DNA from 2 places in the Streptomyces kryoterrae genome. Region 1 is predicted to be linked to the other one. Evidence: predicted binding sites of a transcription regulator. Region 1 holds the regulator's gene; the other holds the start of a gene.
What was found. The regulator HspR, encoded in region 1, represses chaperone genes until heat shock. The targets are predictions, from matches to a motif close to TTGAGNNNNNNNNNCTCAA.
Positions count from the first base shown of each region.

Region 2: the regulator HspR is predicted to act here: its motif matches at 1,391-1,409, upstream of lon (endopeptidase La).

Region 1 covers NZ_CM133358.1:5,526,959-5,541,820, reverse strand. The annotation lists gene ACW4TU_RS24350 (sugar ABC transporter substrate-binding protein) at 1-1,061, opposite strand, end outside; partial or broken gene ACW4TU_RS24345 (PA14 domain-containing protein) at 1,445-2,257, shown strand; gene ACW4TU_RS24340 (heat shock protein transcriptional repressor HspR) at 2,376-2,825, opposite strand; gene dnaJ (molecular chaperone DnaJ) at 2,831-4,018, opposite strand; gene grpE (nucleotide exchange factor GrpE) at 4,055-4,705, opposite strand; gene dnaK (molecular chaperone DnaK) at 4,702-6,546, opposite strand; gene ACW4TU_RS24320 (MraY family glycosyltransferase) at 6,645-7,673, opposite strand; gene ACW4TU_RS24315 (heterodisulfide reductase-related iron-sulfur binding cluster) at 7,912-10,203, shown strand; gene ACW4TU_RS24310 (FG-GAP and VCBS repeat-containing protein) at 10,356-11,765, shown strand; gene ACW4TU_RS24305 (FG-GAP repeat domain-containing protein) at 11,889-13,268, shown strand; gene ACW4TU_RS24300 (Yip1 family protein) at 13,508-14,467, shown strand; gene ACW4TU_RS24295 (peptide-N4-asparagine amidase) at 14,612-14,862, shown strand, end outside.
Region 2 covers NZ_CM133358.1:3,242,661-3,257,522, reverse strand. The annotation lists gene ACW4TU_RS13600 (rhomboid-like protein) at 1-598, shown strand, start outside; gene ACW4TU_RS13595 (GNAT family N-acetyltransferase) at 595-1,254, opposite strand; gene lon (endopeptidase La) at 1,432-3,846, shown strand; gene ACW4TU_RS13585 (MarR family winged helix-turn-helix transcriptional regulator) at 4,222-4,725, shown strand; gene ACW4TU_RS13580 (hypothetical protein) at 4,737-5,528, opposite strand; gene ACW4TU_RS13575 (sensor histidine kinase) at 5,966-8,773, shown strand; gene ACW4TU_RS13570 (roadblock/LC7 domain-containing protein) at 8,770-9,324, shown strand; gene ACW4TU_RS13565 (DUF742 domain-containing protein) at 9,321-9,728, shown strand; gene ACW4TU_RS13560 (GTP-binding protein) at 9,709-10,356, shown strand; gene ACW4TU_RS13555 (styrene monooxygenase/indole monooxygenase family protein) at 10,395-11,648, shown strand; gene ACW4TU_RS13550 (C40 family peptidase) at 11,621-12,838, opposite strand; gene ACW4TU_RS13545 (hypothetical protein) at 12,942-13,262, opposite strand; gene ACW4TU_RS13540 (TetR/AcrR family transcriptional regulator) at 13,267-13,929, opposite strand; gene ACW4TU_RS13535 (AurF N-oxygenase family protein) at 13,953-14,862, opposite strand, start outside.

The DNA of each region.
Region 1 (14,862 bases):
ATGCCGTCCTCGATGACCGTGCTCCTGATGTTGGCCTTCGTCAGGGCGACGACGCTCACCAGCTGGGAGGGGACGTTCTTGGTCGTGGGGCTGTCGACCTTGTCCCGGGTGAGGGCGTCGAACTGGATGTCGCGGCCCTGGATGCGGGCGACGGCCATCTCGGCCGCCGTCTGGGCCTCCTGCGGGTACGACTTGTAGACGCTCATGTACTGCTCGCCGGCGATGATCCGCTGCACGGCGGCCAGTTCGGCGTCCTGCCCGGTGATCGGCGGCAGCTTGGTGACACCCGCGGCCTCCAGGGCGTCGATGATGCCGCCCGCCATGCCGTCGTTGGCGGAGTAGACGCCGGCGATGTCGTCCGCGCCGATCGCGGCGATCGCCTTCGTCATGTTCGCCTCGGCGTTCTCCGGCTTCCAGTCCTTGGTGTCGAAGGACTCCGCGATCGTCACCTTGCCGTTCAGCTCGGAGAGGGCGCCCTCCTTGAACTGCGCGGCGTTCGGGTCGGTCACCGACCCGTTCATCATGACGATCTTCTGCGAGACGTTGTCCCCACCGCCGAGGGCCTCCAGGAGGGAACGTCCCTGCACCTCGCCGACGAGTTCGTTGTCGAAGGAGATGTACGCGTCGATGGGGCCTTCGGCCAGCCTGTCGTACGCGATGACCGGGATCCCGGCGTCCTTGGCCTTCTTGACCTCGCCGGCGATGGCGTGCGCGTCCACGGCGTCGAGGAGCAGGACGTCGACCTTGTCGTCGATCATCTGCTGCAACTGCCTGGCCTGCTTGGCGGAGTCCGCCCCGGCGTTGGCGTAGTCGACCTTGCCCTGGCCGCTGGTGAGCGACTCGACCTTGCTCTTGATGATCGGGTAGTCGAACTTCTCGTACCGGGTGTTCGCCGTCTCCGGAAGCAGCAGGCCCACCGTGATGTCGTTGCCCTTGGTGGGGGTCGCCTCAGCGGCCTGACCACTGGCGTCGAGTGCGCCGCAGCCCGCGGCAAGGGAGACCGTGACCACGGAGGCGGCCACGGCCGTGGCGGAACGACGCAAACGAGCCACGCGACTCATGTGAATCGGACGAGCCGGACGAGTCAGACGAAACATTCGGGTGCTCACTTCAGGTGCTTTTAGGACGTGGATGCAACAGTGCGGCCCATGTGTCTGAAAAGACAACGCGGGCGAGCCCGCACGCGTCAAGCGGAACTACTCATCCGGAGGGCAACATCACACTCCGTCGCCTACGTGAAGAAGTGGCGGAAGTCCGCACAAACAGCCTTCGCACACCCTCCCCAAGTGCCCGGACCGAGTGCGCGAAGACCTGTCCGGGACCCGTCCAGGCACCGTCCGAGATCGGTACAACCAAGCGCGTTGCTCACGAATCCTGATCATCGACGGCTGGATTTCGCCGTTCCCGAACGGACGCGATGGATGCGAAGGATGCGAAGGACCGAATGATCTCAGCCAGACGTACGAGGGTCACCGGGGCCGCGAGGAGCACCGCCGCGACCGCTGCCGTGCTCGCCACCGCCGGCGGACTGCTCACCGCGGTCGCCGCCGCCGCGACCGCCTCGGCGGCCACGGTCACGTGCGCCTCCCCCGCCTGCAAGCGCCAGTTCTTCGCGAACACCACCTTCTCCGGCACCCCGAAGAAGACGGACTGTGACACCACCATCGCCGAGAACTGGGGCGCGAAAGCCCCCGCCACCGGGCTCCCGAAGGACAACTTCGGCGTGCGGTGGACGGTGACGCGGGACTTCGGATCGGGCGGGCCGTTCGCCTTCACCGCCGCCCCGCAGGACGGCATCCGGGTGTACCTGGACGGCAAGGTCAAGGTAGACCTCACGATTCCGTCCGGCAAGCACACCCTGCGCGTCGACTACGCCGCCTGGACGGGCAACGCGAACGTCAACTTCGCCTACACACCCCGCACTTCGGCGAGCGTCGACAAGGTCAAGCCCCTCGCCCCGACGGGCCCCTCCGTCACGTACGACAAGGCGACGGGCAAGGCCAAGCTCACCTGGGCGAAGAACAAGGAGCTGGACCTCGCGGGCTATCGGATCTACCGCACCCTGAGCGGGAGTTCGTTCGGCCCCAAGCCCCTCGCGACGACCACCGCGACCGCCGCCACCACGTACACGGACTCCGTACTCCCGAAGACCGGTGGGGCGTACGCCTACGAGATACGCGCGTACGACAAGGCCGGCAACCAGTCGGCAGCCAGCGCAGACGTCACCGCGACGACCGTCGACGCCCGGACCCAGGCCACACATTCGGCGCTATGGCGCTGTGGCTCAACAAGCCCGCACACACGCGAAGGGGCTGGGAGGTTGCTCACCTCCCAGCCCCTTCGGCATGCCACGTGTCACGCGCCGCGTGTGCGCCTCAGTCCGACTGCTGCCGCTTCGGGCGCCAGACCACCAACGCACTGGTCTGCTGGACCTCCTGGTAAGGCACCAGATCCCGCCGGTACGAGGCGTGAACCGCCGCCTCCCGTTGCTGCATGGCAGCCGCCGCCCCGTCCAGCGCGGACTCCATCTCCGCCACCCGCGACTGCAGAGCAGCCACCTGGTTCTCCAGTTCGATGATCCGCTTGATGCCGGCCAGGTTGATGCCCTCGTCCTGCGACAGTGCCTGCACCGTACGGAGCAGGTCGATGTCGCGGGCCGAGTAGCGGCGGCCCCGGCCGGCGGTGCGGTCGGGGGAGACCAGGCCCAGGCGGTCGTACTGGCGCAGGGTCTGCGGGTGCAGGCCCGAGAGCTGGGCCGCCACCGAGATGACGTAGACCGGTGTCTCGTGGGTCAGTTCATACGGATTGCGTCGACGACCGTCCATCTCGGTCAAGCTCCCTTCGCTGCCTCGAACAGCTCCGCCCGCGGATCCTCGTCCGCGGTCGCCTCGCGATACGCCTCCAGTGCGTCACGAGCCTTCCCCGTCAGCTCCGTCGGGACACTCACCTCGACGGTGACCAGCAGATCGCCCCGGGTGCCGTCCTTGCGGACCGCGCCCTTGCCCCGCGCGCGCATCGTGCGCCCGTTGGGCGTGCCCGGGGGCAGCTTCAGGGTGACCGGCGGGCCGCTCAGGGTCGGGACCCTGACCTCGCCGCCGAGTGCCGCCTCGACGAACGTCACCGGCACCGTCACCGTGAGGTTGTCCTCCCTGCGGCCGAAGACCGGGTGGGCGTCGACATGGACGGTGACGTACAGGTCGCCCGCCGGGCCGCCGCGCTCGCCCGGCGCTCCCTTGCCGCGCAGGCGGATGCGCTGGTTGTCCGCCACGCCCGCCGGGATACGCACCTGCATCGTCCGGGAGGACTTGGCGCGCCCGGAGCCGCTGCACACCAGGCAGGCGTGCTCCGCGATCAGACCCCGGCCCTTGCAGTCCGGGCAGGGGTCGGTCAGGGAGAAACCGCCGCCCGAACCGCGCGCCACCTGGCCGGTCCCGACACACGTCGGGCACACGCGCGGCGTGCCGTTCTTGTCGCCGGTGCCCGAGCACGCCTTGCACGGTGACTGGGACGTCATGCGCAACGGGACCGTCGCGCCGTCCACCGCCTCCGTGAAGCTCAGCGTGACCTCGGTGTCGATGTCCTGGCCGCGCCTGGGCTGCGTACGAGTGGTGCCGCCGCTCCGGTTGAACAGGCCGCCGAAGACATCTCCGATGCCGCCGCCGAAGCCGCCCGCACCGGAGCCGGACCCGGCCCCGCCCGGGGCGCCACCGCCGAAGAGGTCACCCAGGTCGAAGTTGAAGGAGCCGCCGCCCGCGCCCGGGCCCGGGCGGAAGCCGCCGTTGCCGAAGAGGGCGCGGGCCTCGTCGTATTCCTTGCGCTTCTTGGGGTCGCCGAGGATGTCGTTCGCCTCGGAGATCTCCTTGAAGCGCTCCTCGGCCTTGGCGTTGCCCTTGTTGGCGTCCGGGTGGAACTCGCGGGCGAGTTTCCGGTACGCCTTCTTGATCTCGGCCTCGGTGGCGTCCTTGGGGACGCCGAGGACCTTGTAGAAGTCCTTCTCGATGAAGTCCTTGGTGCTCATCCCCGACGTCCCTCCCTTCCTGCGTCAATGCTCACGTCAGCCCTCTTCCGGGCCACCGCTCTCCTTGCCGTCCGCCGTGTCGCCCGACTCCGTGCCGGCCTGCGCCCCGGGCTGGGGCTCGGCCACCGCGACCCTCGCGGGACGCAGGTTGCGCTCGCCGAACTTGTAGCCCGGCTGCAGGATCGCCACGCAGGTCGTCTCGGTGACGTCCGGCGCGTACGAGTGCATCAGGGCCTCGTGGATCATCGGGTCGAAGGGCTCGCCCTCCTTGCCGAACTGCTGCAGGCCCATCTTCGCGGCGACGGTCTCCAGCGACTCGGCGACGGACTTGAACCCGCCGACCAGTTCGCCGTGTTCCCTCGCGCGACCGATGTCGTCGAGCACGGGCAGGAGTTCGGTCAGGAGGCTCGCGATGGCGATCTCCTTGACCACGACCCGGTCCCGGTCGACCCGGCGGCGGTAGTTCTGATACTCGGCCTGGAGCCGCTGGAGATCCGCCGTGCGCTCTCCGAGCGCCGTACGTACCTGGTCCAGCTGGGCCGTCAGGCCGGCGACCTGTGCTGCTGCTGCGTCCCCGGCCGGGGCCGCCCCCTCCGAAGAGGGGGCGGCCTTCGGCTCGGCGTCGTCGGGGGTGGCGCCGGAAGGGACGTCGGGCTTCTCGTCGAAGCCCGGAGTCTCCTCCGTCACGCGACACCGTCCTTGCGCTCGTCGTCGACGATCTCGGCATCCACCACGTCGTCGTCGGCCTTCGGGGCCTCGGCGCCGGGCACGTCGTCACCGGCGGCCTGCGCCGCGGCGGCGTCGGCGTACATCGCCTGGCCGAGCTTCTGCGAGACGGCCGCGACCTTCTCGGTCGCCGTACGGATCTCCGCCGTCTCCTCGCCCTTGAGCGCGGCCTTCAGCTCCTCGATCGAGGCCTCGACCTCGATCTTGATGTCGCCGGGGACCTTGTCCTCGTTGTCCTTGAGGAACTTCTCCGTCTGGTAGACGAGCTGCTCGCCCTGGTTGCGGCTCTCGGCGGCCTCGCGGCGACGGTGGTCCTCGTCCGCGTACTGCTCGGCCTCCTGGCGCATGCGGTCGACCTCGTCCTTCGGCAGCGAGGAGCCACCGGTGACGGTCATCTTCTGTTCCTTGCCCGTGCCGAGGTCCTTGGCCGTGACGTGCATGATGCCGTTGGCGTCGATGTCGAAGGCGACCTCGATCTGCGGCACGCCGCGCGGCGCCGGCGGCAGGCCGGTCAGCTCGAACATCCCGAGCTTCTTGTTGTACGCCGCGATCTCGCGCTCGCCCTGGTAGACCTGGATCTGGACGGACGGCTGGTTGTCCTCGGCCGTCGTGAAGATCTCGGAACGCTTGGTCGGGATCGTGGTGTTGCGCTCGATGAGCTTCGTCATGATCCCTCCCTTGGTCTCGATACCGAGGGACAGCGGCGTCACGTCGAGGAGCAGGACGTCCTTGACCTCGCCCTTGAGGACACCGGCCTGGAGCGCGGCGCCGATGGCGACGACCTCGTCCGGGTTCACGCCCTTGTTGGCGTCCTGACCGCCGGTCAGCTCCTTGACGAGCTCGGCGACGGCGGGCATACGGGTGGAGCCACCGACGAGAACGACGTGGTCGATCTCGGAGAGGTTGATCCCCGCGTCCTTGATGACGTTGTGGAACGGCGTCTTGCAGCGCTCCAGCAGGTCGGCCGTCAGCTGCTGGAACTGGGCGCGCGTGAGCTTCTCGTCCAGGTGCAGCGGGCCCTCGGCGGACGCCGTGATGTAGGGCAGGTTGATCGAGGTCTCGGTGGACGAGGACAGCTCGATCTTGGCCTTCTCGGCGGCCTCGCGCAGACGCTGGAGGGCCATCTTGTCCTTGCCCAGGTCCACGCCGTGCCCGGCGCGGAACTGCTGGACCAGGTAGTCCATGACGCGCTGGTCCCAGTCGTCACCACCGAGGTGGTTGTCACCGTTGGTGGCCTTCACCTCGACGACGCCGTCACCGATCTCCAGGAGGGACACGTCGAAGGTGCCGCCACCGAGGTCGAAGACGAGGATCGTCTGGTCGTCCTTGTCGAGGCCGTACGCCAGAGCGGCGGCCGTCGGCTCGTTCACGATGCGCAGGACGTTCAGGCCCGCGATCTCGCCGGCCTCCTTCGTCGCCTGACGCTCGGAGTCGTTGAAGTAGGCCGGGACGGTGATGACCGCGTCCGCGACCTTCTCGCCCAGGTAGGCCTCGGCGTCGCGCTTCAGCTTCTGCAGGATGAAGGCGCTCATCTGCTGCGGGTTGAAGCTCTTCCCGTCGAGTTCGATCTTCCAGTCGGTGCCCATGTGGCGCTTGACCGACCGGATGGTCCTGTCGACGTTCGTGACCGCCTGGCGCTTGGCGACCTCGCCGACCAGCACCTCACCGTTCTTCGCGAAGGCGACGACGGACGGCGTGGTCCTGGCACCCTCGGCGTTGGTGATGACGGTGGGCTCGCCGCCCTCCAGAACGCTGACGACGGAGTTAGTCGTGCCCAGGTCGATGCCGACCGCACGTGCCATGTCAATTCCTCCAACAGCAATGACTTGAGTGGAACAGGCTCAAGTGTGCATCACTCCCGTCGCGCGGTCAACAGAGCTGAGTCGACCACACTCAACTCTTATCCGTTCCTTACGCGCAATGCCGCCCTGACCTGCGCCGACTGTGCGGCCGGAGGCCGCCGGAGCCCGTACACGGGAACTCTCAGCAGCCCCAGTACGACCATCCCGGCCACCCCCGCCACCCACCACAGCCCCGATTCCCCGGCCCACCCGCCGTGCGCGAGCACCCCCACCAGGACCGCCCCGAAGGCACCCGCGCCGAGCAGGACGGCCGCCCCGCGCGCGGTGAGCCCCAGCCGCCGCAGCCGGTGCGCGAGATGGTCGGGCCCGCCGCGGGACAGCGGCCGTCCGGCCATCCGGCGCGACACGACCACCAGCACCACATCCGCTCCGGCCACGGCGGTGAGCGCGAACAGCACCCCCGCACTGGACGCCAGTTCGTGCCCGGTCCGTACGACCACCGCCGCCGAGGCCAGCACGAACCCCGTGAACAGGGATCCGCACGCACCGAGGGCGATCCGCGCGGGATGCCAGTTGTGCATGAGGAACCCGGTGAGCGCGGCGGCCAGCACGCTCAGCAGCACGGCGAGCCCGTCGAGCACCTCGACGGCCGAGCACGCGGCCACCCCGAAGGCGGTCAGCACCCCGACGGTCCCCACCAGCCCGTCGGCGTGGTCCAGGGCCCGGAAGGCGACGGCCACGAACACGATCCAGACAAGGGCGAGCAGCCCGACCCCGAACCCCAGCTCCCCGTACGGCACCACGAACGCGGCGGCCACGGCCGTACCGACGACAAGGAACCGCACCTTCACCCGCCGCACGTCGGCCACCAGCCCGAGTGCGCCGACGCCCGCACCGGCGACGAGCAGTTCACCGACCCCGTCCCCCAGGGGGGCGTACCCGGTCCACTCCCCCGCTCCCGCGACCAGCCCCGTCGCGAGCACGACGGCGAGCCCGCCGAGCAGTGGCAGGGGGCGCGCCCGGCGCCGGTCGAGCACGCCGAGGCGCAGGGCGAGTGTCCGCAGGAGGGCGGCTAGGACGGCGGCGAGGAGAAGGGCGGCGATGGCGGCGAGGATCCCGTAGAGCACGGGCTCACGGTAGGCGGAAACGTAACAATTCTGTACGAATAACACGACTTAACATCGTCTGATCCGATCGGCTTCGATCTACGACTCAGGTAAGCCTGAGCGATCCAGATCACTCCGCCCCTGACTACAGTGCGGGCCAAGATGTTGGGTAGTCTCTGACAGACTGCCTAAGTTACCGCTTAGTAATACTCCCCCACTCGCCGTCAGTCATTACGCGCGCAGGCTTGAGGAGCCCGACATGCAACTCGCCGCGATCATCGTGTCGCTCGTCCTGACCGTGATCGGCGTCGCGCTGCTCGCACGCGCCATCGGTCAGTTCGTCCGGTACTTCAAACTCGGCCAGCCGGTCCCGGCCGGTCTGCGGACGGACAACCCGTACCAGCGCAGTGTGACGCTGGTGAAGGAGTTCCTCGGCCACACGCGCATGAACCGGTGGGGCATCGTCGGCTTCGCCCACTGGTTCGTGGCGGTCGGCTTCCTGACGCTGCCGCCGACCCTCGCCCAGGCCTTCGGCCAGCTCTTCTCGGCCGACTGGACACTGCCGGTCATCGGCGGCTTCCTGCCGTTCGAGATGTACATCGAGTTCATCGGCGTGATGACGGTCCTCGGCATCGCCGTGCTGATCGTGATCCGCCTGCTGAACCTGCCCTCGCGCCCCGGCCGCAAGTCCCGCTTCGCGGGCTCCAAGGCGGGCCAGGCGTACTTCGTCGAGTACGTCATCCTCACCATCGGCCTCGCCATCTACGTACTGCGCGGCCTCGAGGGCGCGATCCACCACGTCGAGCACTACGAGGCCGGGTACTTCGCCTCGTACCCGCTGGTCCTGGCCTTCAAGGGCCTGAGCACGGCGACGCTCCAGAACCTGGTCTACCTCACCGCGACGGTGAAGATCGGCACCTCGTTCGTCTGGATGATCGTCGTCTCGCTGAACACCAACATGGGCGTCGCCTGGCACCGCTTCCTCGCCTTCCCGAACATCTGGTTCAAGCGCGAGTCGACCGGCGCCACCGCCCTGGGCGCCCTCCAGCCGATGACGTCCGGCGGCGAGCCGATCGACTTCACCGACCCCGGCGAGGACGACGTCTTCGGCGTCAGCCAGGTCGAACAGTTCTCCTGGAAGGGCCTGCTCGACTTCTCCACGTGTACGGAGTGCGGTCGCTGCCAGTCGCAGTGCCCGGCCTGGAACACCGGCAAGCCCCTCTCCCCCAAGCTGCTGATCATGTCCCTGCGGGACCACGCCCACGCCAAGGCCCCCTACCTGCTGGCGGGCGGCGGCAAGACGGCGGAGGGCGAGGAGAAGGCGAGCGCGGAGCAGCTGGCGGGCGTTCCGGCCGCCGCCCTCGCCGAGGCCGAACGACCCCTCATCGGCACCGCCGAGGAGAACGGCGTCATCGACCCGGACGTCCTGTGGTCCTGCACGACCTGCGGCGCCTGCGTGGAGCAGTGCCCGGTGGACATCGAGCACGTCGACCACATCGTCGACATGCGCCGCTACCAGGTGATGATCGAGAGCGCCTTCCCCTCCGAGGCGGGCACGATGCTCAAGAACCTGGAGAAGAAGGGCAACCCCTGGGGCCTGGCGAAGAAGCAGCGCCTGGAGTGGCTCAAGGAGCTCGACTTCGAGGTGCCGGTCGTCGGCCAGGACATCGAGGACCTCACCGAGGTCGAGTACCTGTACTGGGTCGGCTGCGCGGGCGCACTGGAAGACCGCGCCAAGAAGACGACGAAGGCGTTCGCCGAGCTCCTCCACATCGCGGGCGTCAAGTTCGCGATCATGGGCGGCGACGAGAAGTGCACCGGCGACTCAGCCCGCCGTCTCGGCAACGAGCCCCTGTTCCAGGAGCTCGGCATGGAGAACGTCATGGCGCTGAACATGGCGTTCGGCGAGGAACTGGACGACGACGGCAAGGTCGTGGCGGAGTCCGCGAAGCCGAAGTCGGCCAAGAAGATCGTCGCGACCTGCCCGCACTGCCTGAACACCATCGGCAACGAGTACCCGCAGCTCGGCGGCGACTACGAGGTCGTCCACCACACCCAGCTGCTCCAGCACCTCATCGACGACGGCAAGCTGCTCCCGGTCACCCCCGTCGAAGGCCTCATCACCTACCACGACCCCTGCTACCTGGGCCGCCACAACAAGATCTACACGCCCCCGCGCGAGATCATGTCGGCCGTCCCGGGCCTGCGCCAGCAGGAGATGCACCGCCACAAGGAACGCGGCTTCTGCTGCGGCGCGGGCGGCGCGCGGATGTGGATGGAGGAGCGGATCGGCAAGCGCATCAACAACGAGCGCGTCGACGAGGCCCTGTCCCTGAACCCGGACATCGTGTCGACGGCCTGCCCGTTCTGCCTCGTCATGCTGACCGACTCGGTCAACGGCAAGAAGAACGACGGCAAGGCGAAGGAGTCCATCACGGTGGTGGACGTCGCCCAGCTGCTCCTGGAGTCCGTGAAGACCCCGGCCGACGACGAGCCCCCGACGGGCGAGCCGGAGCCGGAGAACGCGCCGGAGCCGCAGCCGGTGAAGTAAAACCACAGGCCTGGAACAGGTCCGAACGGGGTCGGCGCCCATGGCGTCGGCCCCGTTTTCGGTTCGCCGAACTCCCGTACAACCATTGCCACTTGTCGCGTGTCTCCTGATCGCCCGCCTTCCTGGTGATTGCCGCGTCCTTGGAGACCCCATTGCTTCCCAGAACCTCCGCCCGCGCCACCCTCCTGGCCACCGCCGTCCTCGCCGCCACCGTGAGTCCCGTGGCCCTCGGCGCCCCGGCGTCGGCCGCTGCGGCGAAGCACGTGGACGACTTCAACGGTGACGGTTACCGCGATCTGCTCCTCGGGGACCGGACCGCCACCGTGGCCGGGAAGAAGAACGCGGGCGCCGTCGTCGTCATCTGGGGCTCGGCGGCCGGGCTGAACCCCGCCAAACGCTCGGTGATCACACAGAACAGCCCCGGCATCGACGGCGTGGCCGAGACGAACGACGGCTTCGGCGCGAAGGTCACCTCGGCCGACCTCAACAAGGACGGCTACGCGGACATCGTCGCCACCTCCCCCGGTGAGCTGTACGCCGACCGACACGGCACGTTCACCGTCCTGTGGGGCTCCAGGTCGGGCCTGACCAAGGGCAGTACGTACGCGTCCCCGGGCAGCAAGAAGGAGATCTTCGGCCTGGACGTCGCCATCGGCGACTTCAACGCCGACGGCCACCTGGACATCGTGTCCGTGGACGGCGAGTTCGTCTGGTTCCTGCGCGGCCCGTTCACCAAGACCGGCGGACGCGGCCAGGCCACCAACCTCGACCCGCAGGACGGCGAGGACATCAAGGCGGAGATGGTGGTGGCCGGCAAGGTCACCAAGGACGGCACCGCCGACTTCGCACTCATCGGGTACGACGTGGACACCAACAGCAACCGCGTCTGGTTCTACAAGGGCGACAGGAACGGCCCCGCCAAGCCCTGGAAGAGGAGCCTGCCCGCCTCCTCCGACCTCACCGGATCGAGCGCCGTGATCGCCGACTTCGACCGCAACGGCTACGGCGACCTCGCGATCGGCGTCTCCCGCTCCGGCCGGGGCGGCGCGGTCCGCATCCTGCCCGGGACGGCCACCGGCCCCGCCGGCCGGCTCACCACCCTGACCCAGAACACCGCGGGTGTCCCCGGCAGCGTGGAGGACAACGACTTCTTCGGTTACGACGTCTCGGCCGCCGACACCAACGGCGACGGCTACCCCGACCTGGCCGTCGGCGCCCCCTACGAGGCGATCGGCGCCAGCGGCTGGGCCGACGGCTCCATCACCGTCCTGCGCGGTGGCTCCACCGGTCTCACCGGCAGGAACGCCCGCCAGTACGACCGCACCACCCCCGGCCTGCCCAACGTATCCCCGGAGAACGCCTGGCTCGGCGCCTCTCTCCTCCTGCGCGACTACAACGGCGACGGCCGCGCCGAGCTGATCGCCACGGCCGACGAGGGGGGCCGCCTCCACATGTTCCCCGGCACCTCGTCCGGCCCGACGGGCACGGGCTCTCTGACACTCACCGTCCCGCAACTGGGTCTGGGGGCACGGGCGTTCATGGGGGCGACGCTGGCGGACTGAGGACGCCCTCCGTCACCTACCACCAGGCACCCCCGTGGTGTGGTGTTCCGCACCGCCACCGGGGTGCCCTCGCATCTCGAACACGTGCATCATTACTGAGCTGAGTCGTTGTCAATGGGGCCAATGATCCGGACGAGGTGCGGGGTGCGGGTGCGGTTGCGCGTACGAAGAGGTGGTCGGGGTACGGCGGCCACCAGCGGGTTGGCGGCCCTCGGCGCCCTGGTGGCACTCACCGCCTGCGGCCCGCTGTCCGGCAACGACCGGGCAGCCGCCGGCCAGACCCCCGTCCAGGTCGCCAAGGCCCCCGCCCAACGCCCGATCCCGCAGGGCGACGGCAGCAAGGTCGCCGACGACTTCAACGGCGACGGTCACCGTGACCTGGTCCTCAACGACCTCGTCAAGGACCAGCTCCACACGGACGACGCCGGTATCGGCATCGTCTACGGCTCACCGGGCGGACTCGTCCCGGGCGCCCGGCAGTTGCTGAGCCCGACGCGTCAAGCAGCCCGTACGGAGGGCCAGTTGCCGGCGGTCTTCGACGCGGAGGCGAGCTGCGACCTCGACGGGGACGGCTTCACCGACCTGGTCGTCTCGACGGACCCGCCCTACGACGGCCAGGGCCGGCCCCCGGTGCCGCTCCAGCTCCTCTTCGGCTCCCCGGACGGCCTCACCGGCCGCGCGGTCGCCCTCACGATCCCCGCCCAGTCCCGCGCCGGCAACGACTGGCCCGACCAGCCGGTGTGCGGCGACTTCGACGGCGACGGCGCCCAGGACCTGGTCGTCCACGCCTCGGACGTCCAACTCAGCTATCTGCGGGGCCCGTTCACCCGCAAGGGCACCCCGAGCAGGGCCGGTGCGCCGATCGCCGCCCCCGGCAACGTCCCCACGGGCCCGGCGGCCGACGTGAACCATGACGGATACGACGACCTCGTCGTCCGTACGGCGGACGGCACCGCGAAGTCGGCGGTCGTCCTCGGCGGCCCGGACGGCCCCACGCGCACCGGGACGGTGCTGCCCGAGGGCATCGACGTCGCCCTCGGCCGCTTCGGCAAGGGGCGCAACCTGGACGCGGCGGTGGGCGGTGGGAGTCCTCCCGCGCGAGCGAAGTCGAGCGTGGGGGAGGGCGAAACGTCACTGCGCTACGACCTCCCCGACGCCACCGACGGCACCCTCGCCTCCCCCGGCTCGATGCTCGACACCGGCGACTTCGACGGCGACGGCCGCGACGAACTCGTCTCCAGCGGCTCGCGGTTGAGGATCTTCCGGGCACCGACAGCGGCGGCCGGGCTCTCGACGACGGGCCTGGTGACCGTCGCGCCACCCACCCGGGGCACGACCCGGGTCCTCACGGTCGGGGACTTCGACGGCGACGGCCGGGCGGACCTGGCGGTACGGACGTACCGGGGCGAGACCTGGGACGAGGTGGCCGTCTATCCCGGGGTGAAGAAGGGCCTGACGGCGGCGAAGCCGTCGGTGACGTTCTCCAGCTCGGAGTTCCTGTAACGGCCGACGGGCGCCTGCACGACGGCAAACCGCGACGACGCAGGGCCGGCCTGTACGTCCGCAGTCTCCGGGGCTCGCCGCGCCTGCTCGGCTCGGCGTCAGAAGCGGGATGCTTCCCCGATGCCCCCTAGGGGGAAGCCCGCAGGCCCCCTTAGTGGATGTAACAGCTGGGCAGCAAAGCCCGGCCCAAAAGCCCAGGCCCCACGCGTCACTCTCCGGGACCAGGTACGTTCGATGACGTGGCTGGATTCAGGATCGGACGCGGCGGCCGGGACAACCGGGCCCCGCAAGCGCGACCGCAACAACAACCGCGGCAGCAGCCGTACGGCCAGCAGCCCCCGCAGGGCGGCCCGTCGTACGGCTACCCGTCCGCGCCGCAGCAGCAGCCTTACGGCGGCTCGAACGGCGCCGGACGACCGTGGCCCCCACAGGCGACCGCCGGCGGCGGTTACGGCGCACACGGCTCGCCCGGCGGGCACGGTGAGCCGGAGTACTTCGGCGACGACAGACAGGGACACGGGCCCGGACACCCGAACGCCCCCGTGGACCCGTACGCGGCCAACAACCCTGGTCACACCCAGGCGTTCACGGTCGACGACGACCCGTACAACCAGGGCGGCACCTACCGCGCCGGCTCCGCCGCGGCCCCGCCGTCCGGTCCTCGGCTGCGCTGGAAGGACCTGCTGCGGGGCATCGTGACCTCCCCCGACCGCACGTTCCTCCAGATGCGCGACTACCAGGTCTGGGCGCCGGCCCTCGTCGTCACCTTCCTGTACGGCCTGATCGCCGTCTTCGGGTTCGACGACACCCGCGAGACCACGATCAACGCGACGCTCAGCAACGCGATCCCGATCGTGCTGACGACGGGCGTGGCGATGGTCCTGAGCGCCTTCGTGCTGGGCGTGGTCACCCACACCCTCGCCCGCCAGCTCGGCGGCGACGGCGCCTGGCAGCCGACGGTCGGCCTCTCCATGCTGATCATGTCCATCACGGACGCCCCCCGTCTCCTCGTCGCGATGTTCGTGGGCGGCGACGCCCCCTTCGTGCAGATCCTGGGCTGGGTGACCTGGGTCGCGGCAGGCGTCCTGCTGACCGTCATGGTCCGCCGCTCCCACGACCTCCCGTGGCCGAAGGCCCTGGGCGCGTCGGCGATCCAGCTGATCGCCCTGCTGTCGATCGTGAAGCTGGGGACGTTCTAGGGACGACCTGGACGCTCATGAGGGGAGGGCTCCCGGCCGCGCGCCGGGGGCCCCTCTCCTTTCATCGGCCCCTGCGCCCTCTTTGGTCAAATTAGCCCCAAGAGGTCTAGTCCACCCCGTACCTACCAGTGTTCACTGCGCCGCATGACGATTCCCCACAGCGTTCGGAGAGCGGGACGGACGATCACCCTCGTCTCCGCCGCCCTCGGCCTCGCCCTCGCGGCCGCCACCACGGCCGACGGGGCCGCCCCCACCGTCCCGCCGGAGTTCGGCACCGACTACCACGACCCGGTGACGGCCGCTCCGCCCCTCTCCACTCCCCACACCCGGTCCTGCGAAGTGACCGTCGCCCAGGCGAAGTTCAAGGACTTCACGCCCTACACCGGCACCTACAC
Region 2 (14,862 bases), 2.3 Mb from region 1:
GCATCTCCTCCCCACCCCCACCGGAACCCCGTTCACCTTCACGTTCGCGGCCGTCCTCCTGGTCACGGCCTTCGTCGCCGAGCACGCCGACCCCGCCCTTGTGCACGCCCTCCACCAGGGCTCCAGTACCGATGTCGCCCATCTCCTGCGGACTCCCGTCTTCGTGCTGGCCGCCAGCGCGCTGTGGGTCGTGGGCGGCGTGACATCGCCGTACGCCGTTGTCCTCCTCCTTGTCCTTACCGCGCTGGAGCGGCGGATCGGCGGGCCGCGTACCGCCGGGGTGTTCGCGCTCGGCCATGTGCTGGCCACCCTCGCGACCGAGGTGCCGGTGGGGCTCGCGGTGCTGATGGGGTGGCTGCCCGAAAGTTCGTTGCACCGGCTCGACTACGGGGTCAGTTTCGGGGTCGCGGCGAGCGTGGGCGCGCTGGCGGGGTTGCTGCGGCCCTGGCTGGGGTGGCCGTTGCTGCTGCTGTTCGGCGGGATGCTGGTGCAGGACCTGGTCGCCTACACCGACCCGATGACCAACTGGGGTCATGTGATGGCGCTGGCCATCGGGGTCGCCACCTGGCCCTGGATCCGGCGGCGGAGGCGGGTCTAGGGCCTTCGGCCGGCCGCCCCGACGTACTTCGCGCTCGTCAGGAGCGCCTCGACCCGCCAGCCCAGGGCCTCGTACAGCGCCCGTCCGTCCGGAGTTCCCGCCAGTACGCCTCTCTCCGCGCCCTGGGTGACGGCCTCCTGGGCGAGTGTGCGCATCACGAAGGAGCCCAGGCCCCGGCGCTGGTGTGCGGGCGAGGTCGCCACCTGGTCGACGACCGCCGTCCGGCCCGTCGGGGCGAGCTGGCCGCGGGCCGCCCAGGAGCCGTCCGGCGCCGCGAGCAGGACGCGGGTCACTCCGCCGCGCGTCCACACGCGTACCCGGTAGCCGTCAGGGACGGCCGGCGGCTCCGCGGCGGTCAGCGGGACCGACATCAGGAAGCCCGGCTCGGGAGCGACCCACCAGCCCTCGCCGAGCCATCCGCCGACCGTCGCCGGGTCGTCGAACACCTTGAGCCACACGCCCGTTCCGGTCACCGCGTCGGCCACCTTCCGGACGGTCCGTTCCTCGACGCCGTCGTTCACCGCGTCGAGGACGTGCCGGGTGACCTGCTCGGCCGTGCCCACGTCGATGGTGTAGCCCCAGGGCTCGACCTGTGGCGGTGACGCCCCGCGCGAGACCACCCAGCCGTCGACCCAGGCCCGCACGGTTCCGTCCACGCCAACTCCCTGTGTAATGGTTGATATGCAGCAATGAGTGTTACGTGGATGACTGTATGTGCAGGTCCGGCCGGGGCGGCAGAGGTGATCGCTCACGGCGAACACGGGATGGGGAACAACCGGCCGTCGCCAAGCATTGAGTCGGCATAGCTCAACTTGAGTGCCGAAGGAGAGATCATGGCTTCGACGTCCACACCGCTCACACTGCCCGTGCTGCCGCTCGACGACGAGGTCGTGCTGCCCGGCATGGTTGTTCCGCTGGACCTGAACGACGCCGAGGTGCGGGCCGCCGTGGAGGCCGCCCAGTCCGCCGCGGGCAGCGAGCCCGGCAAGCCCAGGGTTCTGCTGGTGCCGCGTATCGACGGGACGTACGCGAACACCGGTGTCCTCGGCACCGTCGAGCAGGTCGGCCGGCTGGCCGACGGGGATCCGGGCGCCCTCATCCGAGCCCGGGGGCGCGTGCGGATCGGCGCCGGGACCACCGGCCCGGGGGCCGCGCTGTGGGTCGAGGGGACGCGGATCGACGAGACCGTCCCGGACCCCGTGCCCGGTCATGTCACCGAACTCGCCAAGGAATACAAGGCCCTTGCCACCGCCTGGCTCCGGAAGCGCGGCGCCTGGCAGGTTGTCGACCGCGTACAGGCCATTGACGACGTTTCCACCCTTGCCGACAATTCCGGTTACTCGCCCTTCCTCAGCACCGACCAGAAGATCGAACTGCTGGAGACCACCGACCCGGTGGCCCGGCTGAAGCTCGCCACCCAGCAGCTGCGCGACCACCTCGCCGAGCAGGACGTCGCCGAGACCATCGCGAAGGACGTCCAGGAGGGCGTCGACAAGCAGCAGCGGGAGTTCCTGCTGCGGAAGCAGCTCGAAGCCGTACGCAAGGAACTGCGCGACCTCAACGGAGAGAAGGACGGCGAGGAGTCCGACGACTACCGGACCCGCGTCGAGGCCGCCGACCTGCCGGAGAAGGTGCGCGAGGCCGCGCTCAAGGAGGTCGACAAGCTGGAGCGGTCCTCCGAGCAGTCGCCCGAGGGCGGCTGGATCCGGACCTGGCTCGACACCGTTCTCGAACTGCCCTGGAACGAGCGGACCGAGGACTCGTACGACATCCAGGGCGCCCAGGCCGTGCTCGACGCCGAGCACGCGGGCCTGGAGGACGTGAAGGAGCGCATCACCGAGTACCTCGCCGTGCGCAAGCGGCGCGCCGAGCGCGGGCTCGGGGTCGTCGGCGGGCGTCGTGGTGGCGCCGTGCTCGCGCTCGTCGGGCCGCCCGGGGTCGGAAAGACCAGCCTCGGCGAGTCCGTCGCGCACGCCATGGGGCGCAAGTTCGTCCGCGTGGCGCTGGGCGGGGTCAGGGACGAGGCCGAGATCCGCGGCCACCGGCGTACGTACGTCGGTGCGCTGCCCGGGCGCATCGTGCGGGCCATCAAGGAGGCCGGGTCCATGAACCCCGTCGTTCTCCTCGACGAGATCGACAAGGTCGGCTCCGACTTCCGGGGCGACCCCGCCGCCGCGCTGCTCGAAGTCCTCGACCCGGCACAGAACCACACCTTCCGCGACCACTACCTCGAAGTCGAACTCGACCTGAGCGACGTGGTGTTCCTCGCCACCGCCAACGTCCTGGAAGCCATTCCGGAGGCCCTGCTCGACCGGATGGAGCTCGTCCGGCTGGACGGGTACACGGAGGACGAGAAGGTCGTCATCGCCCGGGACCACCTGCTGCCCCGGCAGTTGGAGCGGGCCGGCCTGGAAGGCGCCGAAGTCGCCCTCGACGAGAGCGCGTTGCGCAAGCTCGCCGGGGAGTACACGCGGGAGGCCGGCGTCCGGAACCTGGAGCGGTCCATCGCGCGGCTGCTGCGCAAGGTCGCCGCACAGCACGAACTCGGGGAGCGGAAGCTGCCGTTCACCGTCACGGAGGACGACCTGCGCGGACTCATCGGGCGGCCCCACCATGTGCCCGAGTCCGCCACGGACCCGGCCGAGCGGCGTACGGCCGTACCGGGGGTGGCGACCGGGCTCGCGGTCACCGGGGCCGGCGGTGACGTCCTCTACGTCGAGGCATCGCTCGCCGATCCGGAGACCGGCGCCGCCGGACTGACCCTCACCGGGCAGCTCGGTGACGTCATGAAGGAGTCCGCGCAGATCGCGCTCTCCTTCCTGCGCTCGCACGGCGCCGAACTGGAGCTGCCCGTGGGCGACCTCAAGGACCGGGGCGTGCACATCCACTTCCCGGCGGGGGCCGTGCCCAAGGACGGTCCGAGCGCGGGCGTCACCATGACGACCGCCCTCGCCTCGCTGCTCAGCGGACGGCTCGTCCGGACGGACGTCGCCATGACCGGCGAGGTCTCGCTGACCGGGCGGGTGCTGCCCATCGGCGGTGTGAAGCAGAAGCTGCTCGCCGCGCACCGGGCCGGCGTCACCACCGTGATCATCCCGAAGCGCAACGAGGCAGACCTGGACGACGTCCCGGCCGAGGTCCTGGAGAAGCTCGACGTCCACGCCGTCACGGACGTCCGCCAGGTCCTCGAACTGGCGCTCACCCCGGCGGAGAACTCGGCGGAGGTGAGGGTTCCGGCAGCGGCGTGACGGACGCTGCCGGTCGGCTAGGGCCTGTCGTTTGGATCACGTCGGTTTCGGGCTGCGGCGCCTTTGTCTGCCGGTGAGCGGGGTGTGGTGCGTGCAGCTGCAAGGCGGAGGAGGGCGTCAACGCGGAGCGTTGGCAACCGACGACAACGCGGCAGATGTGCGTGCCACACCCCGCGGCCCAGGCGTGATCCAAATGACAGGTCCTAGGGCCCGGGTCCCGGAAGGGGTCCGGGCCTTCCCGTACGCCGGTTCGGAGGTTGGAGGGAACCCTCGGTGACACCGGCGCCCCAGCCTGCGAAATACTGTCCGAGCTGCGGCAATGGCCGTGTTGGGCGGAAACCTTCAGAGCGGCGAAACCGGATCAGGGGTGCTGACGTGCACGAGGACGGGAACGGCGAGGGGAACCCCGGCGGGCGGCATGTCGGGTCCACCACCCCCGGGCGCGGGGTCGAGCGGGAATTCCTCGCCCTGGAGCGCGAGTTGACGGTGTTCCTGCGGCGCGCCCGGGCCAGCTCAGGGGAGATGGCCCGCGAGGTCCATCCCGACCTGGAGGCGTCGGCGTACGGGCTGCTGGTGCGGCTGGAGGAGTGCGGGCGTCAGCGTGCCACCGAGCTCGCCGCCTACATCGGCGTCGGCAAGGCCACCATGTCCCGCCAGCTGCGCGCCCTGGAGGAGCTGGGCCTCATCGCCCGCGAGCCGGACCCGGCCGACGGACGCGCCTGGCTCGTCCACCTCACGGACGAGGGCCGCGTCCGCTTCCGCGCGGTCCGGGAGGCACGACGGGAGCGGTACGTGCGCGAGCTGGCCGCCTGGGACCGTGTCGAGGTGGCCGAACTGGCCCGGCTGCTGCACCGGCTCAACCTGGGCATGGAGAAGTAGACCCTTTCGCTCTACAGCTCCACGTACACCACCGTCGCGTCGTCGTGTGTCTTGCTGCGGCCAAGGCGTGTGCGGCCCCCGTCCGCGTCCGCCCGCTCCAGCTCCCTTACGCGGTTCACCAGCGCCCCCGGGCCCTCCTTGCGTACGGCGGTGAAGCAGGCCGTCCAGTCGCCCTCGGTGAACCTCTCCACCCAGCGGGTCGCCCCGTCCGTCAGCGCGGCCAGGGCGCGGACCTCGGCGCGCGGGAGTGAGCCCGTCACCGCGCGGGACGCCACCGACGGATCGGCCGCCGCCGTGAAGAAACCGCCCTCCCTGTTGCGTACCGTCGCGTCGGCGATCGCGTCCGTGGCCAGGGAAGCGCGGGGGACGCGGGACAGACGGTCGTCCAGGTGCGCGGTGACCGTGCCGTCCGGGGACTCGGTCAGCAGGGCCGAGTCGGACAGGACCAGGTGCTCGACGGTGGCCGGTGACCAGCGGGCGAGAACCACGGTCGCCTGGGGGGTGCGTGGGTGAGAAAGGTCACAGGTCCGCGCGTGGGTCCCGGCGGTGCGGGAGATCGCGGCCGCCAGGATCTCGGTGAGGGGCATATCCGGTTGTGAAACAGACAGTTCGGTCAGCGCGCCGCCGAGCCGGGCCGTGTACCAGGGGACGGAATGCAGACAACCCGTGGCGGCCCTGGGAGGAGTCACCCCGTCCAGCAGGACGAGCGAACCGCCCTGTCCCGAGGCGGGAAGTCCGATCGCCGCGAAGTCCTCATTGGGGCGGGCCGGATCGCCTGGCTCCGTGACGAGTTCAGTACGCATCCAGCCAGTCTGCACGAGCCCTTCACAAGCTTCCCAAAAGGCTGGCAACGATTGCCGAAACAGCGCGTAGTCGCTGGTCAGCGCCTGGTTTGGGGGAGAATGATCCACTCGGTGAAGACGTGGCAGCGGATAATGTCAAAGCCCGCCGCCCACGTCCACCCGACCCGACAGCGACGGTGGGGGCACAGGCCGGAGGAACTTGCCGCCAACTCCCCACCGATGTTGACTCCTTGATGTTCACTCCTTTGAGTGGCGGGTCGGGTGACGCGCGCTCCCTGCCCACCGGCATGGGAGGGTCGTGAGCCGGACCGTGCCGGAGGACCGGAACCGTACCGGTGAGCGGCAGGCCAGAACCATCCGGACGGCCATGCAGTTGACGGATCGTCATCCGGGTTTCGACGGACCGTCACCCGGGCCCATGGGCACACGAGTCAGGAATGCGAGCACCGGTGCAGAAGACGCGGCCTCGGCGCACAGGCAGGCAGACAGCTCCCGCAGGGGGCGCTACCGGTGACGCCCCGACCGATCCCGCGGGCCGGGGTCGTCCCGCCCACGTACGCAACCGGCTCATCGTGGCCGTCGCCGTCGTGGCCGCCGCGATCGCCGGGGCCGGCGCCCCGTCCGTCGTCGCCGCCTCCTCGCAGCTGCACGACTCCCAGGATCTCGTGACGCTCGCGACGCGGACGCAGGACGCCCTCACCCTCGCCCACGCGCTCGCCGACGAACGCGACGAGGTCACCGTCTACATCGCCGCCGGCCGCCCCAAGGCGAAGGCGCCCTCCGAGCAGCGCGCGGCCCGCGTCGACCGGGAGGTCGGCGACCTGCGCGCCGACCCCGACATCCCGGCCGCGCTCCGCGACGACCTCGACGACATCGCGGCGCTGCGCACCCAGACGCTCACCGGGAAGAGCACCGCTCTCCAGTCGCACGAGGCGTACTCCGCCGCCATCGCCGGGCTGCACCGCCTCGCGCAGCAGCTGGCCGACCAGCAGCCACCCCGCGCGGGCGCCGGCGCGTACGCCCTCGCCGAACTCGACTCCGCCGTCCAGCAGGCCGCCGCCGCCCGGGGTCTCCTGCTCGCCGCGCTCAGCGTGCCGACGTCCACCGAGAACGTGTACGACCCGGTCACCGGGCTGTCGTCCGAGCAGACCGTCACCGCGCCGGCCGACGCCAGGACGCGGGCCGCGCTCAGCGCCGCCGCCCAGCAGGCCCGGCTGCGCTCGGACGCGGCGATCACCGACTTCCGCGAGACGGCCCCCGAGGCCGCCGTCGGCAGCTACGACTCCACGGTCACCGGACCCGAGGTCGACACCGCCGACAAGTACCTCGCCTCGCTCACCGACCAGCCCACCCTGTCCACCAGCGAGATCGCCACCAGCCTCGGCGGCGTGGACGCGGCTGTCTCCGCCCGCCTCGAACTGATGCGCGGCGTCGAGTCCTCCCTCTACGACCGCCGCACCAAGGCCCTCACCAAGCTCCGCGACGACGACGTCACCGAGCTGGAGATCCGGATCGCCGCCCTCGGCGCCCTCCTCCTGGTCGCCGTCGGTATCGCCACCGCCATGGCCCGCAGCCTCACCCGCCCGCTCTCCGTGCTGCGCCGCGGCACCGCCCGGCTGGCCGAGGCTCCCGACCCGCTCGCCGAGGAACCGGTCAGGTTCACCGGCCGCAACGACGAGTTCGCCCAGGTCGTCCGCTCCGTCAACGCCCTGCACGCCCGCGCCCTCGCCGTCCACGAGCGCATCGCCACCCTGGAGTCCGACCGCAAGCACCTGGTCGGCCAGCGGCAGAAGATGGCCGACGCCCGCGAGGAACTGCGCGCCGAACTCGCCGACGCGGCGGGTCAGCTGGCCCGCACCCGGGACAGCATCCACGGCACCTTCGTGAACCTCGCGCTGCGCACCCTGGGCCTCGTCGAGCGTCAACTCGCCGTCATCGAGGGCCTGGAGGAGCGCGAGCAGGACCCGGACCGGCTCGCCACCCTCTTCAAGCTCGACCACTTCGCCACCGTCATGCGCCGGCACAGCGAGAACCTCCTCGTCCTCGCCGGCGCCGAACACGGCCACCAGCACGCGGGTGCCGTCCCGCTCGTCGACGTGGTCCGCGCCGCCGTGAGCGAGATCGAGCGGTACGAGCGGGTACGCATCGCCGCGCTGCCGCCGCACGCGCATCTCGCCGGGTTCGCCGCCGACGACGTCAGTCATCTGCTGGCCGAACTCCTGGAGAACGCCACCTCGTTCACCCCGCCCGAGCTTCCGGTGGAGATCTCCGGCTGGCTCCTGGAGAGCGGCGAGGTCATGCTCTCCGTCCAGGACGAGGGCATCGGCATGACCGCCGAGCGCCTGGTCCGCCTCAACTCCCGCCTCGCCGACTTCGATCCGGACGTCCCGCACGACACGTACGGGTCCGGCGAGGAGGGCGGCGCCGCCGAGGAGGAGGGCGGCGACGGGCTCGGGCTCGGGCTGTACGTGGTCGCGCGGCTCGCCCATCGGCACGGGGTGCGGGTGCAGTTGCGGGAGCAGAAGCAGGGCGGGGTCGCGGCGGTCGTCGTCCTGCCGAAGGCGCTGCTGGCCCTGGACCCGGCCGCCGTACCGCCGTCGGCCACGTCGACGCCCGGCGGCTCGGCACTGTCCTTCCCGGGGGCCGACGCCGAGGTCAACTCCAATGTCCTGCAAGGGCGTTCGGAGGCCGAGGACCCGGCCGAGGAGTCGGGCGAGAGGCCGGCCGACACCCCGGTCCCGGCCGACACCCCGGACCCGGTGATCGCCGCCGCGGAGCGGGCCGTACGGAACGCGGAGGCCGACGCCGAAGCGGACGCGGACGCGCCCGAGCCCCTCCCCGCGTCCGAGATCACCATGGAACTGCTCGTGCCGGAACCCCCGGCCGAGGACACCGCCGAGCCGGCCGTCCCCACGGCTCCCGACAGCGAGACCACCGCCCCGGACCCCTACGCCATCGGCCCCGACACGCATGAACGCGTCGAGGAGGAACCGATCACCGACAAGGGGCTGCCCAAGCGGACGCCGAGGATCACCGCGCCCGCCGCGCCGCCGAGACCACGGATGGGTTCCGTCGACGCCGAGGCCCTGCGCCGCAGGCTCGGCGGGTTCCACCGCGGTGCGCGCGACGGACACCGTGACGTCGAGGCGGAGCTCGCGGAGCAGACGGGACGGACGGCGCGCACGGCAGAGCCGGCACGTGCCGAAGAAACCACGGGGGGAACAGTCGAGGAGGCAAGCAGTTGACCGCGCCCAGTACCTTCGGCCTGAGTAGTGAAGCCCGCAACCTGCACTGGTTGCTGAGCAATCTCGTCGAGGAGGTGCCGGGACTGACATCGGTCGCGGTGGTCTCCTCGGACGGCCTGCTCCTGCTCTCGTCCGACCCAGACAGGAACGCGGAGCGCCGGCCCGACCGGCCGACCGGCCCCAGAGGCTCCGCCGCCGACCTCGCCACCATCGTCTCCGGCATCGGCAGCCTCACCATCGGCGCCGCCAAGCTGATGGACTACGGCGGCGTCAAGCAGACCATGGTCGCGATGGAGGACGGCACCCTCTTCGTGATGTCGATCAGCGACGGCTCGCTGCTCGGAGTGCACGGCTCACCGGACTGCGACATGAGCGTGGTGGCGTACCACATGGCGCTCTTCGTGGGCCGCGCCGGCCACGTCCTGACCCCCGAACTCCGCAGTGAACTACGGGAGTCGATCGAACGCGGGGCGGCGGACAACGAGCCGGCTGCGGTCGGTCCGATGGCCGTCCGGTCCGTGCCGGGCCGGTCCGCGGGGGGCGTCAAGTGAGTACGCCCGCCGCGCCCAGGCTGCCCGTCCGTGGCGGCGACCGCAAACCGGCCCGGGTACGCCCGTACTCGCTGACCGGCGGCCGGACCCGCTTCGGCCATGTTCTCCTCGTCGAGACGTTCGTCGCCGCGATCGAAGCGCCCGAGGAGCGCAAGGAGTTGGAGAATGGTTCCCTCAGCACCCGGGTCATGCCGGAGCTGCGGGCCATCGTCGAACTGTGCCGCCGGATGCGTACGGTGGCCGAGATCGCCGCGCTGCTGAAGATGCCGCTGGGCGTGGTCCGCGTGCTCCTCAGCGACCTCGCGGACCAGGGAAGGATCCGGGTGTACGGAACCGGTCACGGGCCGGGGCAGCCGGACCGCGCGCTGCTGGAAAGGGTACTGAGTGGACTCCGTCGTCTCTGACGTCGCCCGTGGTGTCTCCCCGCTTCTCCAATTGTCGCCCGACGAGGAAGAGTTGCGGCCGTGGCAGGAGGACCGCACCCGTGCGCCGATCGCCACGAAGATCGTGATCGCGGGCGGCTTCGGTGTCGGCAAGACCACGATGGTCGGCACCATCTCGGAGATCGAGCCCCTCCAGACGGAGGCGCTGATGACCGAGGCGAGCGAGGGCACCGACGACCTCACCGCGACCCCGCAGAAGAGCACGACGACCGTGGCCATGGACTACGGCCGCGTCACGCTCGACGACGACCTGGTGCTCTACCTCTTCGGTACGCCGGGCCAGCAGCGGTTCTGGTTCATGTGGGACGACCTGGTGCGCGGCGCGATCGGCGCGGTCGTGCTGGCCGACACCCGGCGGCTGAAGGAGTGCTTCCCGGCGCTCGACTACTTCGAGAGCTGCGGGCTGCCGTACGTCGTGGCCGTCAACCACTTCGACGGCAGCGCCGAGTTCGACCCGGAGGACGTACGGGAGGCGCTCACCGTCCCTGCGCACATACCTGTCATGATCATGGATGCGCGGCGCCGTCTCCCGGTGATCGAGACCCTGCTCGCCCTGGTGGGCCACGCGCTGGACGTCAGTCCCGAGTAACTGCGACGTAACTGCGACAAGGGGAGAGACCAGACAGTATGCGGAAGACACTCGTCGTCGGAGCCGGTCAGGCCGGCCTTCAGATTGCCCTCGGACTCCAGTCGCACGGGTACGAGGTCACCCTGATGTCCAACCGGACCCCGGACGAGATACGGTCCGGCCGGGTCATGTCCACGCAGTGCATGTTCCACACGGCCCTCCAGCACGAGCGCGACCTCCAGCTGAACTTCTGGGAGTCCCAGGCCCCGAAGATCGAAGGACTCGGCGTCTCGGTCGCGGCCCCCGGCTCGCACGATCCCGGCCCGACCCAGCGCGCGATCGACTGGGTCGGCACCCTCGACGGCCACGCCCAGTCGGTCGACCAGCGGGTGAAGATGGCCGGCTGGATGGAGACGTTCGCCCAGCGCGGCGGCCAACTGGTCATCCATGGCGCCGCGGTCGGCGACCTCGACTACTTCTCCCGTACGTACGACCTCGTCCTGGTCGCCGCGGGCAAGGGCGAGCTGGTGTCGATGTTCGCCCGCGACCCCGAGCGCTCCCCGTACCGCGAGCCGCAGCGCGCGCTGGCCGTCGCCTACGTCCACGGCCTGGGCCCGCGCCCCGAGCACCCGGACATGGACGCGGTCCGCTGCAACCTGGTCCCGGGCGTCGGCGAGCTGTTCGTCATGCCGACGTTCACCACCTCGGGCCGCGCCGACATCCTGTTCTGGGAGGGCATACCCGGCGGCCCCCTCGACGTCTTCCACGGCGTCCGCGACCCGGCCGAACACCTCTCCCTGACCCTGGAACTCATGGAGCGGTTCACGCCGTGGGAGTACGCGCGGGCGACCGAGGTCGAACTCACCGACGCGGGTGGCACGTTGGCCGGCCGCTACGCCCCCACCGTCCGCAACCCGGTCGGCCGTCTCCCCGGCGGCGGTCTGGTCCTCGGCGTGGCCGACGTGGTCGTGGCGAACGACCCGATCACCGGCCAGGGCTCCAACTCCGCCTCGAAATGCGCGGCTTCGTACCTCGCCTCGATCCTGGAACAGGGTGAGAAGGAGTTCGACGAGACCTGGATGCGGGCCACCTTCGACCGCTACTGGGACACCGCCCAGCACGTCACCAAGTGGACCAACGCGATGCTCGCCCCGCCGCCGGAGCACATCATCAACCTCCTCGGCGCGGCAGGCCAGTTGCCCCCGGCCGCCGACCGCTTCGCCAACGCCTTCGACGATCCGTCGGACTTCGAGAACTTCTTCTATGAGCCGGAGAAGACGGCCGCCTACCTGGGTTCACTCACGGGCGCGTAGTCGGCGGCGGTGTCGGTGGCCTGCGTGGGCTCGGTCGCGAGGGAGTACCCCTCGTCCGGGCCCGCCGTGGCGTCGGCGGGGAGCTTCGGCGGTGTGTACCGCCGCAGGGGCTCCCCGTCCGGGTCCGGCCGTACGGCGCCCAGCACCGGGTTGGCCGCGATCGGCGACACCTTCACCTTCGCGCCCGGACGCGGCGCCTGTACGACCATCCCGCCCCCGAGATAGAGGGCCACGTGCGTCGCCCCGGGGAAGTAGACGACCAGGTCACCGGGGCGCAGCTCGGCCAGCGGGATGTGCGGCAGCCGCGCCCACTGCTCCTGGCTGGTCCGGGGAATGGGCCGCCCCGCCTCCTCCCAGGCCTGTGAGGTCAGCCCAGAGCAGTCGAACGACGCCGGCCCCTCGGCACCCCACTCGTAGGGCTTCCCGAGCTGAGCCACGGCCTGCCGGAGCGCCCGCTCACCCTCCTCGGACGGCGTCCGGTCGGCGCTGAGGGCGCCGGAGGTGATGAACTCCCGCTGTTTCCCGGTCACTTCGCCGCGCTCCAAGTCGGCCAGATCGGCGAGCTGTTCGGTGCTGAGCGTGGCGAGCAGCTCCTCGACCTCCCTGAGCCGCTTCCGTACGGCGTCCCGGTCCCGCTTCTGCTGATCGGCGAGGGTGAGTTGCTCGTCCAGGGCGGCACGGGCCGCGCGCGCCAGACCGTCGGTGCGCCGCTCGCCGCCGACCAGCCGGCCCACCGTCTCGGCCCGCTCCAGCGACAACTGCCGGATCACATGGCCCTGTTCGAGCGCGTGCTGCGGATCGCGGGCCAGCAGCAGCTGGACGTACGGGGAGATGCCGGTGCTGCTCTGGTACTGCTGCCGGGCGAGCCGACCGAGGGCGCCGCGCCGCTCGTGCAGGGAGAGGCGGGCGCGCACGAGCTGTCCGTCCAGCCGTCGCACCTCGGCGCGCTGCCGCTTCAGCTGTCCGGCGGTGGCGTCGTAGGTCTCGGTGGCCCGCTCGGCCTCGCGGTACAGGCGCTGAAGATCCGTCAGGAGGGCGGCGACGGAGGGTTCTTCTCCAGCGGGCGGCTCGCCGGGGGACTGGGCCGCCGAGGGGCTCGGGTCCGGTGCGGCCAGTGCGGGGACGGGTGCGAGGAGTGTGCCGGCCGCCATGGCCGCCGTACAGACCAGACGCAGAAGCCTTCCTGACACGTCATCACCTCCGGTGCGGAGCAGCCCTTCCGCTCCGCACCGCGAGCTTGTGACGCGGACGCGAGCTCCGCGCGCCGAGCGTGCGCGGTTCGGCCCAACCCCGTCACCCGTCGGTGTCGTCCGGCTTGCCCTGCGGCGTGGCGGCTGGTCCTGTGGCCGGTTTCGACCACGGCCAGCGGAGTCTGCCGTCGCCGGCCGTGTCGCCCTCGGGGTCGTACGTGTACTTCCAGCCCGGGTGGAAACCCAGCTTTCCCGGCCGGCCCTTGGGGGCGCGCCGGTAGACCAGTACGGTCGGGGGGCCGCCGGCCGCGTCCGGTACCGGGACCTTGTACGTCTTCGGCGGGTGGCCGGTCGGCCCGAGCAGGATGGGCAGCACGCGGCCGTCCAGGGGGCCGCCCTCGAAGGCGGTGTCTTGGCTCTTCACGGGATCAGTTTCCGGTATCCGCGCCCAGCGCGTCGCGTACGACCGCCGCGGTCTGCGGGTCGCGTCCGGCGGTCACGGTGAGCGACGCCGCGAACTGCTCCACCAGCCAGTCCCGCAGCTCGCCTACCGGCGGCTCCTTGCCCTCGTCCAGCCAGATCAGCGAGGCCGCCTCGACCGAGGTGATCCACATCCGTACGGTCATCCGCAGCCGGGGGCCGGGTTCCACGACCCCGAGATGGCTGAGGATGTGCTGGGCGGCGGTACGGCGGACCCGGTCCACTATGGCCGTCGTACGGGACGTCTCGACGACGCTGCCGCCCTGGAGGAGGGCGCTGAAGCCGGCGTCGTGCTCGTCGACGAAGGCCAGGTAGCGGTCCAGGGCGCGGGAGAGGCGCCGGGGGAGCGGGCCCTCGGGGGGTTCGTCGAAGCAGAGTTCCAGTTCCTCGGCGGCGGAGCGGAGCGCGCCCTCGTACAGCTGCTGCTTGCCGCCGGGGAAGTAGCGGTACACGAGGGGGCGGGAGACGCCGGCCGCCTCCGCCACGTCGTCGAGCGAGACGTCCTCCGGGGGGCGGTGCGCGAAGAGGGAGAGGGCGGCTTCCAGCAGTTGGTGTCTGCGTTCCTCGACGCCTAGTCGTCGGTATGCGGGTGTGGGGGCGCCGGAGGTCATGAGCCGCAGCGTAGTCGCGGTCCTCAGTCGCCGGCCGGGCCGGAGGGCGCCAGCAACCCCGACGAGATCCACAGCCGCCGCCCCACCCCCCGCAACACCCCGATGTCGTCCAGGAAGTCGGTGAGCCGCCGTGCCCCCGTCCGCATCACCTCCCGCCGGTGTCCGCTCGCCCGGACCTGCGCCACCGCCTCCGCCCTGTCCAGGCCGACGTTCGCGTAGACGTCCGGGTTGACGAAGGCCACCGAGAACATACGGGCGAACTCGCCGGACGTGACGCGGGTGTACTCCTGGGACCACCTCGGGGCCGTCACCATCTGGCGGCGGAGCTCCTCGCGGGCGTAGCGGACGTGGCGGGCCTCCTCGACCACATGGATCCTCGTCACGCCCCTGATCAGCGGCTGGACACGTTCGTCCGGGAACGTCAGGCGCTGCATCCAGTCGAGGACCTCCTCGCCGAGCAGGGTCGCCGTGAAGGAACCGGGTGTGGTGGACACCGTCTTGAAGAAGCGGCCCAGGTTCTGGTGTGCGCGGCTGACCGGGTAGTACGGGGTGCCACCGCGGCTGATCAGCCGGGCGAACATCTTCGAGTGACGGCACTCGTCCTCGATCTCCGTCAGGGCGTAACGGACGTGCGCGCTCGTCGCCGCCTTGTCGTAGATGTGCCGTACGAGGAGCTGCATCAGGATGATCTCGAACCAGATGCCCAGCGAGGCGAGCGCCGCCGCCTCGTGCCGGGAGAGCAGGATGCGCTGCTCCTCGCTCATCCGTTTCCACAGGGGAGTGCCGTAGAGGGACACCAGCTCGGGCGGCCAGAACCACTTGCCGTCCTCGAAGGGGGCGTCCCAGTCCAGTTCCTTGTCCGGGTCGAAGGAGTGCTTGGCGGACGCGTCGAGCAGCCGTTCGGCGACCTGCTCCCGGTCCTTGAGCACGCCG